Regions from separate parts of the Mesorhizobium sp. M1004 genome, predicted to be linked through region 1. Evidence: riboswitches for the same ligand, from Rfam matches in the RefSeq annotation. Region 1 holds a riboswitch; each other region holds the start of a gene.
The links. A riboswitch is a leader RNA that binds a small molecule or an ion and turns the genes downstream of it on or off. The one in region 1 is predicted to bind cobalamin.
Positions count from the first base shown of each region.

Region 1 (2,192 bases):
CCCGAGCGCGCCGGCCTGGACTCTGGAGCGCTCGCCAAAAGCGCTCTCTCGTCGCTTCATGCTATGGTCAATGCTGGCGATCCGCCCCTCAACAAGCGGGTCATGGATCTTCGTGGACGTCACGCGAGTGGCGGCAGCCTCGGCAGTCGCTTTCAACGCGCCTGCCACCGCATCCCTGCCTTGGGACAGGGCCCGGGCCAGCAAGACCAGCTCGTCGGTCTTCTGGGCCGCGAAGGCGAGCCACGACCTGATGTCGGCCTCGAGTTCCGTCTCCATGCGCAGGTCAATCGGCACATGCAGCATCGAGCAAGAAGGCGCGATTTCGACGCGGTCCAAGGGCCAGCCGGCGACGATCGGTTTGATGCGGTCGAGAATGGCGGGCAGGTTCGCACGCCAGACGTTGCGGCCATCGATCAAGCCGAGCGAGAGCACCAGATCCTTCGGAGCGAGCCGACCCACCGTTTCCAGCTGCTCGGGAGCGCGCACGAGATCAATATGCAGGCCGGCCAGGGGCAGAGAAACCGCGGTTTCGAGATTGTCTCCCAGCGACCCGAAATACGTAGCCAGCATGATCTTCAGCTCGGGCGCGGCTTTCGACAGCTGGCCATAGGCGAATTCGAACGCAGCTCGTTCGTTCGGGTTCAGATCGAGGACAAGCGCTGGCTCATCGATCTGGACCCAGTCGGCTCCCGACAGCTTCAGCCTCTGCAGGAGCTGCTCGTACGGGCAGCAGCTGCGGTAGGAGCGCGATGGGACCGAACCCTTCGGCAGGCGATTTCGCCAGCTTGAGGAAGGTGATGGGTCCAAGGATGACTGGGCGTGTGTGAATGCCGAGAGCTTTAGCCTCGAGGAAGTAATCGACCGGCTTCGTTGACGAGAGGGCGAACGTCTGATCATCATGGAGCTCCGGCACAATGTAGTGGTAGTTGGTGTCAAACCACTTGGTCATTTCCATCGCGGCTACACCAGGTCCATGAGCCGCCTCCTGGTGACCAGCGTGTCCACAATCCTCCGTCTGACCCTGGTTGCCGCGCGCCATTGCGAAGTAGATGTCAAGTGGGACCTCGCCGCTATTCCAACCGTACCGGGATGGAATGGCGCCGACCGTGGCTGCGGTGTCGAGCACATGGTCGTAAAGCGAGAAGTCGTTCGAGGGGATTTTTGACACGCCGCGATCGCGCTGCTCCTCCCAGCTAGCGGCACGGAGTGCCTTCGACGTCCCAAGAAGGTCGCCAGCGGACGATTTTCCGGACCAGTAGCTTTCAAGGGCGAATTTCAGTTCTCGCCGACGACCGAAGCGCGGCACGCCGAGCGTTGCTACAGGAATTTGCTGAGAGACAGTCATGTCATACCCCGATGGTTGGGGCGTCGGTGACAAGGAAGGCGCTAGCAGGCCCGGCACGCCCGGGTTGCAGCGGCCACCGAGACACCCCGCCCGTGGACGTAATTCGTCGTGGCAGGTCTCCTGGCTCGCGGGGTCATAGCCTCTACACGTCTTCCCGAGGGTATTCGCCTCAGTGACATGAGTGGGGTTGGCTCGCCGCTAACAGTTGCGGGGGCAGCGCCGGCATCGCACCGGCTTCCCTCTTAGCTCCGCTGCGGCAGCGCCGGACGCGAGAACCACGACACGCCAGACAATCACAGCAATCCCTTCTCTTGTCAATGACGAATAACGAAATGTTTATGTGGTTATGTCATCGCGCTTTTACGCTTGTCTAACATTTTGCAACAGTGAGTCGTCCATTTGCCGCCGCTGCACCGCTGCCCCCATTGTCCAACTAATGCAGGCCGTGCGGAGCCACAACAACCGGAGGACTCTAACCTCAACCTGAAAAGCGCTACCGCTCAAAGGACGCTGGTGATCCGCGAGCGCCGAGCCAACACCGAGGCTGCGGAAAGTGTGCAGGATGGCCCCAACCGATTTCGCGGTGCGGTAGGCGTCGGTAGTGAAATCTTTCTACCGTGCTTGTCAGTGCTGGTCCGCAACACGAGACGTTCAAGGCGTCATCACCAACTGCGATGGCCAAACTGAGATTAATCGCCCTCAATAATCCGTTCACCAACAAGAGAGCGGACGCGATCCAGCCACGGGAAAGAAAGAATTTTTCTCTCGATGCGTAGGTTTTCTGCAGCGAGATATTGGGCCGCGAGAACCTTCAACGTGAAACTCCATCGTGCGACTGCTGCTTCGA
Region 1 covers NZ_JAMYNB010000015.1:30,643-32,834, forward strand. The annotation lists partial or broken gene metE (5-methyltetrahydropteroyltriglutamate--homocysteine S-methyltransferase) at 1-1,345, opposite strand, end outside; cobalamin riboswitch at 1,439-1,640, opposite strand; gene NKH54_RS26405 (hypothetical protein) at 2,035-2,192, opposite strand, start outside.

Region 2 (2,192 bases), on a different contig from region 1:
GGGAAACCGGCTTTTAACGGCCGAAAAGGTTACGGTCGGCACCGTGGGCAGGCGCCTGCTCGGCTGGAGCCGACTTCTCAACCGAAGCGGTGTGGCCGCTGTCGGTCGGCGTAACCGCTGGCTGGTTGGCGCCGTTGGAACCGTAGTTGTCGCTGCCGGCGAAAGCGCTGCCGGAGATGGCCAAAACGGCGGCGGCAGCAAGGATGAGCTTTTTCATTTTCAAACACTCCTGAATTTTTTGGGATCCCGAGAGCGACGGGTTAGTCGCCCTTCTTTGGTCGGGATCAGCGATTGCCGTAGAGGTCGCGGTCGGCGCCCTGAACGACAGGCTGCTTGTCAGCGTGCGCCGGCTTCTGAATGGAAGCCGTATACGAGCTGTCGACCGAGACGGCTGGCTGGTTCGCACCATTGGAACCGTAATTGTCGCTACCGGCGAAGGCGCTGCCGGTGATCGCCAAAACGGCTGCGGCAGTGAGGAAGATCTTTTTCATTTTTAGTACTCCAGTTTGTCTGTCCGTCTAGCGGCGTGTCTTGGGAGGAATTCGCGTCGTTCGGACAGCCCCGATGTGGGAAAGCCATAGGCTGGTTTCCAATCACGAAGTTGTTCCGTGTGGACCACGGTCCTGCACCTTGAAATTGTGCCAGGAAGTTCCTCTATGGTCATTTATCGCATTGTTTTCAGTTGCTTATGTCGAACCGAGTGGTTCGCTCCGGTGTCGGTTTCCGGGCCGTCGTTCACACCGTCCTGCACGCATTGTCAACAGAAACGAACCGTTCGGTTCGATTAGAGATTGCTAATAGTAACTTTTCGATACCGTTGAGCCCTTTTTGCCCCCGATCGAACTGGATCCGCAGCGATTCGAAACGGCGATGATGGCGTCGCAAGAAACGTCTCAGCTCTTTGACCGGCGGCGGGGGGCGTATGCCGCGCGTGTCGCGCCGCATGGATATGATGTCGCTTTCATGCCGACGTCGCGATCGCTGCCGTGATTAGATGATCGCATCTCAGGTGCCGCTTCGTGACGACGCAGCGGAGAATTGGGAAGCCGGTCAGAATCCGGCGCTGCCCCCGCAACGGTGGTGGAGTTCAAGTCGCAACGGGAGACCACTGGGCAAGAGCCTGGGAAGGTGTCGCGATGGTCCGCAAGGACAACTCCAGAGCCCGGAAACCAGCCCGAGATGCCTAGACTCGACTGATCGCGGTGGGCGGTCAAGAGGTGGATAGTGCATGTCCGGAGCCGCGCCGGCCTGCGTCCGATCCTTCCTCCATCACCACCAAGTTCAGTCCTTAAACCACGAGGACAGAACTATGGATACGCGCAACGACATGCTGAGGCTCCTGAACGGCCGCAAGCAAGGCTTTTCGCTGGAACAGCCCTTCTACACCGACCCGGACTATTTCAAGCTCGACATGGAGCTCATCTGGTATCGCGACTGGCTGTTCATCGGCCATGATTGCGAACTGCCGAAGCCCGGCAGCTATATCACCGTGCAGATCGGCGATTATCCGGTGGTGCTGGTCCGCGACCAGAAGGGCAACATCAACGCCTTTCACAATTCCTGCCGCCATCGCGGCAGCCGTGTCTGCAACACTGAGAAGGGCATGGCGGCAAAGCTTGTCTGCCCCTATCACCAGTGGACCTACGAGCTTGACGGCCGGCTGCTGTTTGCCCGCCAGATGGCAGACGGTTTCGACAAGAGCCAGTTCGGCCTGAAGCCCGTCGCCTGCGAGAGCGTCGGCGGTTACATCTTCATCTGCCTGGCGAAAGAACCTGCCGACTTTGCGCCGATGCGCGCCATGATAGAGCCCTACCTCAAGCCGCACCAGCTGAATGAAGCCAAGGTCGCCTTCGAGAGCACCATCATCGAGAAGGGCAACTGGAAGCTGGTCTGGGAAAACAACCGCGAATGCTATCACTGCGCCGGCAATCATCCGGAGCTGTGCAAGACATTCCCCGAAGCGCCGACGGTGACCGGCGTGCAGGGCGCCGACAGCGATCCGGAGATGCTGGCGCACTGGGCGAAATGCGAGGCGGCGGGCCTGCCGAGCAAGTTCCGCATCGATCCGGCCGGGCAATACCGCGCCACCCGCGCGCCGCTGCTGCGCGATGCCGTCAGCTACACGATGTCCGGAAAGCGCGCGGTGACGAAGAACCTGTCCGACACTGTTGCCGCCGACCGCATCGGCACCT
Region 2 covers NZ_JAMYNB010000002.1:199,774-201,965, forward strand. The annotation lists gene NKH54_RS05190 (DUF680 domain-containing protein) at 14-217, opposite strand; gene NKH54_RS05195 (DUF680 domain-containing protein) at 285-491, opposite strand; cobalamin riboswitch at 991-1,192, shown strand; gene NKH54_RS05200 (aromatic ring-hydroxylating oxygenase subunit alpha) at 1,310-2,192, shown strand, end outside.
Region 2: another riboswitch for cobalamin. It lies ahead of NKH54_RS05200 (aromatic ring-hydroxylating oxygenase subunit alpha); the one in region 1 lies ahead of metE (5-methyltetrahydropteroyltriglutamate--homocysteine S-methyltransferase).

Region 3 (2,192 bases), on a different contig from region 1:
ATTTCCTGCGTGCCGACGCGGAATGTCCTGAATGCCAAAGGCTGGGCAAGATCGGCCTCGCGGCAGACGAGCAGCCAGCTTTTGTACCAGATGGCCTCGAGATCGCGCTGGTAAGCCTCGCTATCCCAATAGGCCGATGACGGTAGCGTCGGTTCGGCCCGGCTCAGGCCGTTATAGGGGTCGCGCTCGCTCGGGTTGGGATGCATGGCTGGCTTCCTATGAAGCGTCAGCCGACACCCCGGCAAATCGTTTGTCAATCAGAGTGCCGCATTGCCGGTTGCAGGCGCGGCGCATAATCATGTCGTGGACATGGGACATTCGGAAATTGGGGGGATTCGGACGTGGCCGCACGACAGATGTCGCTTACGCCGGAGCTGGTCGCGCGCTGCTGGCGCGAGATCAGGGACCCCGGGCCGGATCCGGACGCGATGCATCTCGATGAAGCCGACTATGACGCGCTGCTGGATGAATTGCAGGTCGAACTCCCGGACAGCGAACCGCTATGGCTGTTCGGCTATGGATCGCTGATCTGGAAACCGGAAATAGATTATGTCGAGGACCGCGTTGCGCTGGCGCGCGGCTGGCATCGGTCCTTTTGCATGAACATGACGCGCTGGCGCGGCACCAAGGACAGCCCCGGCCTGATGATGGCGCTGGACCGTGGCGGACAATGCAAGGGCGTCGCCTTTCGGCTGACCGACAATAACCGGCGCGAGCAGTTGGGCCGGCTTTTCCGGCGCGAAGTCACGCTGAAGCCGACAAGCTACCGGCCGCGCATGCTCAAGCTTGCAAGCGAGGCCGGACCGCTCAGGGCATTGGCCTTCGTCATCAACCGCAACGGCCTGACCTATTCAGGACCGCTCGACGAGGGCAAGGTCGTCGAAAGGCTGGCAACGTCCTGCGGGCACTGGGGGTCGGGCGCCGACTATCTCTACAACACGGTGAAAAACCTTGAAGAGCGCGGCATTCACGATCGCCATCTGTGGCGGCTGCAGCGGCTGGTTGCCGAGCGGATCACCGCGTTGAAGCCGTAACGCCGCATGGCGCATTCGCGCTGTTGGCCGGCGGAATTTGGTTTGCCGGATGCGACCGTTTCAGCCTATAGTCATGCATGTCGTCGGTTCCGTTAGGGACCAAGAGGGAATGCGGTGAGGGCTGACTTGTTGCCCAATGCCGTGGCTGCCCCCGCAACTGTGTGCGGTAGTCCTCTCCAAGCCACTGGGGATTTTTTCTTCGGGAAGGTGGGGAAGGGCGCTGATCCGCGAGCCAGGAGACCTGCCGGCGACAGGGAACTGACTTCGATGCCCTCGGGTGGAGGGCGAAAGGACAAGATATGAATACCGCTTCCGTCTCCCTCGGCGCTTCCGTCTCCTCGCAGTCGCGCTTCATGCAGCTCGTGCTTAGCGCGTTTCTGGGCATTTTCGTCGTCGGCGTTGTCGGTTTCTCGCACATCGATGCGGTCCACAATGCGGCGCACGACTATCGCCATTCGATGGCGTTTCCCTGCCACTGACGAGGATCTGACATCATGAACCTGTTTCGCAACGTCGTGTTCATCGCGGCGATCGCAGGGCTCGTGGCCGGTGTCGCTCTCGCCTGCATGCAGGCCTACGCCACCGTGCCGCTGATCCTCAAGGCGGAGGTCTACGAAAAGGCTGGTGGCGGCCATGAGCATCAGCATGCCGCGGCGCCCGCCGCCAACGCTGCGGACACCGATGCCATGAGCACCGCCGCGCCGGCGGAAAATGCGGTGAGCAGCGCAGCACCGGCTGAAGCAGCCGCGCCGGCGGAGGACGAAGGCTGGGCGCCGGCCGACGGCTTCGAGCGTTTCGCCTTCAGTGTCGTCGCCAATATCGTCACCGGCATCGGCTTCGCGCTGGTCCTGGTGGCGGTTTCCGAGTTCGCCGGCGGCATCGGCAGCTGGCGCCAGGGCGTGTTCTGGGGTCTGGCGGGCTTTGCCGTGTTCACGCTGGCGCCGGGACTCGGCCTGCCGCCGGAACTGCCGGCAATGCCGGCGGCCGATCTCATACAGCGCCAGATCTGGTGGTGGGCAACGGTGATGGCAACCGCGATCGGCCTTGCCCTTATTACCTTCCGCACGTCGGCGCCCCTGACCGTGCTCGCCGTCCTCCTGATCGTCGCCCCGCATATTGTCGGCGCGCCGCAGCCTGACAGTTTCGTAACGCCGATCC
Region 3 covers NZ_JAMYNB010000023.1:58,402-60,593, forward strand. The annotation lists gene NKH54_RS30255 (aromatic ring-hydroxylating oxygenase subunit alpha) at 1-206, opposite strand, end outside; gene NKH54_RS30260 (gamma-glutamylcyclotransferase) at 342-1,034, shown strand; cobalamin riboswitch at 1,102-1,297, shown strand; gene NKH54_RS30265 (CbtB domain-containing protein) at 1,334-1,513, shown strand; gene NKH54_RS30270 (CbtA family protein) at 1,529-2,192, shown strand, end outside.
Region 3: another riboswitch for cobalamin. It lies ahead of NKH54_RS30265 (CbtB domain-containing protein); the one in region 1 lies ahead of metE (5-methyltetrahydropteroyltriglutamate--homocysteine S-methyltransferase).

Region 4 (2,192 bases), on a different contig from region 1:
GATCGAGGGGATGTCGACGATGAAGGTGTCGAAATCGTCATGCTCATGATCGAAAGCGCCGTCGTGATGCGACTTGCGGTTCTCGATGTCGTCTTCGACGGTGAGACCGAGGCCAAGCAGCACCGACGGGTCGACCTTGCCATGCGCAGTCGGCACGATTTTTACCGCGCGGGCGGAATGTTCATTGATGATGGCGTTGGCGCGGGCCGAACCGGGGGCGTCCATCAGATCGCTCTTCGACAGGATGATCAAATCGGCGCAGGCGATCTGGTCCTCGAACACTTCTTCGACAGGATCGTCATGGTCGAGCGTCTCGTCCTGAGCGCGCTGTGCCTGCAAAGCGTCCATGTCGTTGGCGACGCGGCCTTCGGCCAGCGCCGGGCCGTCTACCACGGCGATGACACCGTCGACGGTTACCCGGCTCTTCACGCTCGGCCACTGGAACGCCTGGACCAGCGGCTTGGGCAGAGCCAGGCCCGAGGTCTCGATCAGGATGTGGTCAACCTTCGGTGTCAGCGCGAGGATCTTGTCGAGGGCGGGCACGAAATCGTCGGCGACTGTACAGCAGATGCAGCCATTGGCCAGTTCGACGATGTTTTCCTCGGGGCAGGTGTCGATGCCGCAGCCTTTCAGGATTTCCCCGTCGATGCCGATGTCGCCGAACTCGTTGACGATGATGGCGATGCGCTTGCCGCCGGCATTTTCCAGGAGATGGCGGACCAGCGTCGTCTTGCCGGCGCCGAGGAAGCCTGTAACGACAGTGCAGGGAACACGGGAGAGGTTGGCGGCCGGGTTTGAAGCGTTCATCGTCAGTCCTTCAGCATGTCGAGGGGTGGGATGCGGGCAACGAGGCCGCGCTTGAGGCTATCGGGCCGGCCGCGCCACGGGATGAGGCCGTCGGCCGAAGTCGCGAAGAGCTTTGCGCCGGTAACGAGGTCGGCGCCGCTGGTTGCGGTCAGATCGCCGAAGACATAGCTCCAGCAGCCATCGCGCAGGATCGCGGCGCTGAGGCGGCGCTTGCAATTGCCGAGACATTCGGCGGTGCGGACCCGGATATCGCCGGCAGCGGCGCGGCCTGTGTCCTCAGCCAGCAATTCGCCGGCGCGCGGATGGGCGTCGGAACCGGTCTCATCGCGGCAGGAGGCGCAGACGATGACGGTCACGCCGGTCAGGGCGTCGTTGTCGCCGGACGCAATGTCCGTTGTGCCAGCCGAAAAACTGCTGTTCTGGTCCAAAAACCGTGCTCCTTGCCCGGAAACCCGCCAGGCGATCGGATACTTTGTCTCAGACGGCAGGTCTCCTGGCTCGCGAGTCATTGCCTTGGTTAGCCGCCTTCCCGGTGTTACCCAGTGGCTTTCGGCCTTGGCTCTTCGCTTACAGTTGCGGGGACAGCCGCGGATTTGGGATTTTTTCGTCCCGCACCGCATTCCCTCTTGGCCCTTGCCGTTGCGGGGCAGGGGACCGTCTGGAGCGGATTTTAGGCTTTTGCAGGCAGCGGTGTCAACGCACGGCTACGACATGGCGATGTCGGCAGGGGCTGTCATGTCCCGGCTTCCGGCAGTGCCAGGATGACCTGTCGGATAGCTTGATAGCCATCGCTATAGTCCCAGTCATGACCGACAGCCAGATTCTGTCCCTCATGCCAAACCGCGTTGTCCAGAAGGACTTCGGCACTAATCAGCGTGCCCTTCAAGCCTGCCAGAAAGGTCCGGACAAAATGGCTTCCGGGGGGTACCGAAGCTGTGAACAGCTTTTCCAGCTTGGCATAGAATGCTGGATAGCCTGGTGTCAGCGAGCATAGCTCGGTTGTGGCCTGGGAAATGACCGGGCCGCTATAGATTTTCCAGCGGGCATCTTTTCGCCAGATCTTCCAACTGGCGCTGCTTCGCTGCCAAAGCTCTATTTCGGCCTGCATGTTCTCGCAGACGTGATCGGCCAGTCCCTCAATGGCCACATGGAAAACACCACGGAGAAACTTTTCAAACGCCTGGTTCAGTTCCTGTTCGCGCGTGTCGCCGAAGCCAGCAAAGGATTCAATGACCGGCTGAACATCAAGCAGCGGAGAAAAAATGTAGATTTCCAGGACCAGCCGGTCAGAACTCGTCTCGAACACCTCAGCCTCAAACCGAAGCTGCTTCGATTGGAGCATGACGTCCCTATCTCTGCGGACTGCATCTATTCCATGCGCAATG
Region 4 covers NZ_JAMYNB010000023.1:12,118-14,309, forward strand. The annotation lists gene cobW (cobalamin biosynthesis protein CobW) at 1-807, opposite strand, end outside; gene NKH54_RS30025 (DUF1636 family protein) at 810-1,235, opposite strand; cobalamin riboswitch at 1,274-1,481, opposite strand; gene NKH54_RS30030 (DUF6348 family protein) at 1,541-2,192, opposite strand, start outside.
Region 4: another riboswitch for cobalamin. It lies ahead of NKH54_RS30025 (DUF1636 family protein); the one in region 1 lies ahead of metE (5-methyltetrahydropteroyltriglutamate--homocysteine S-methyltransferase).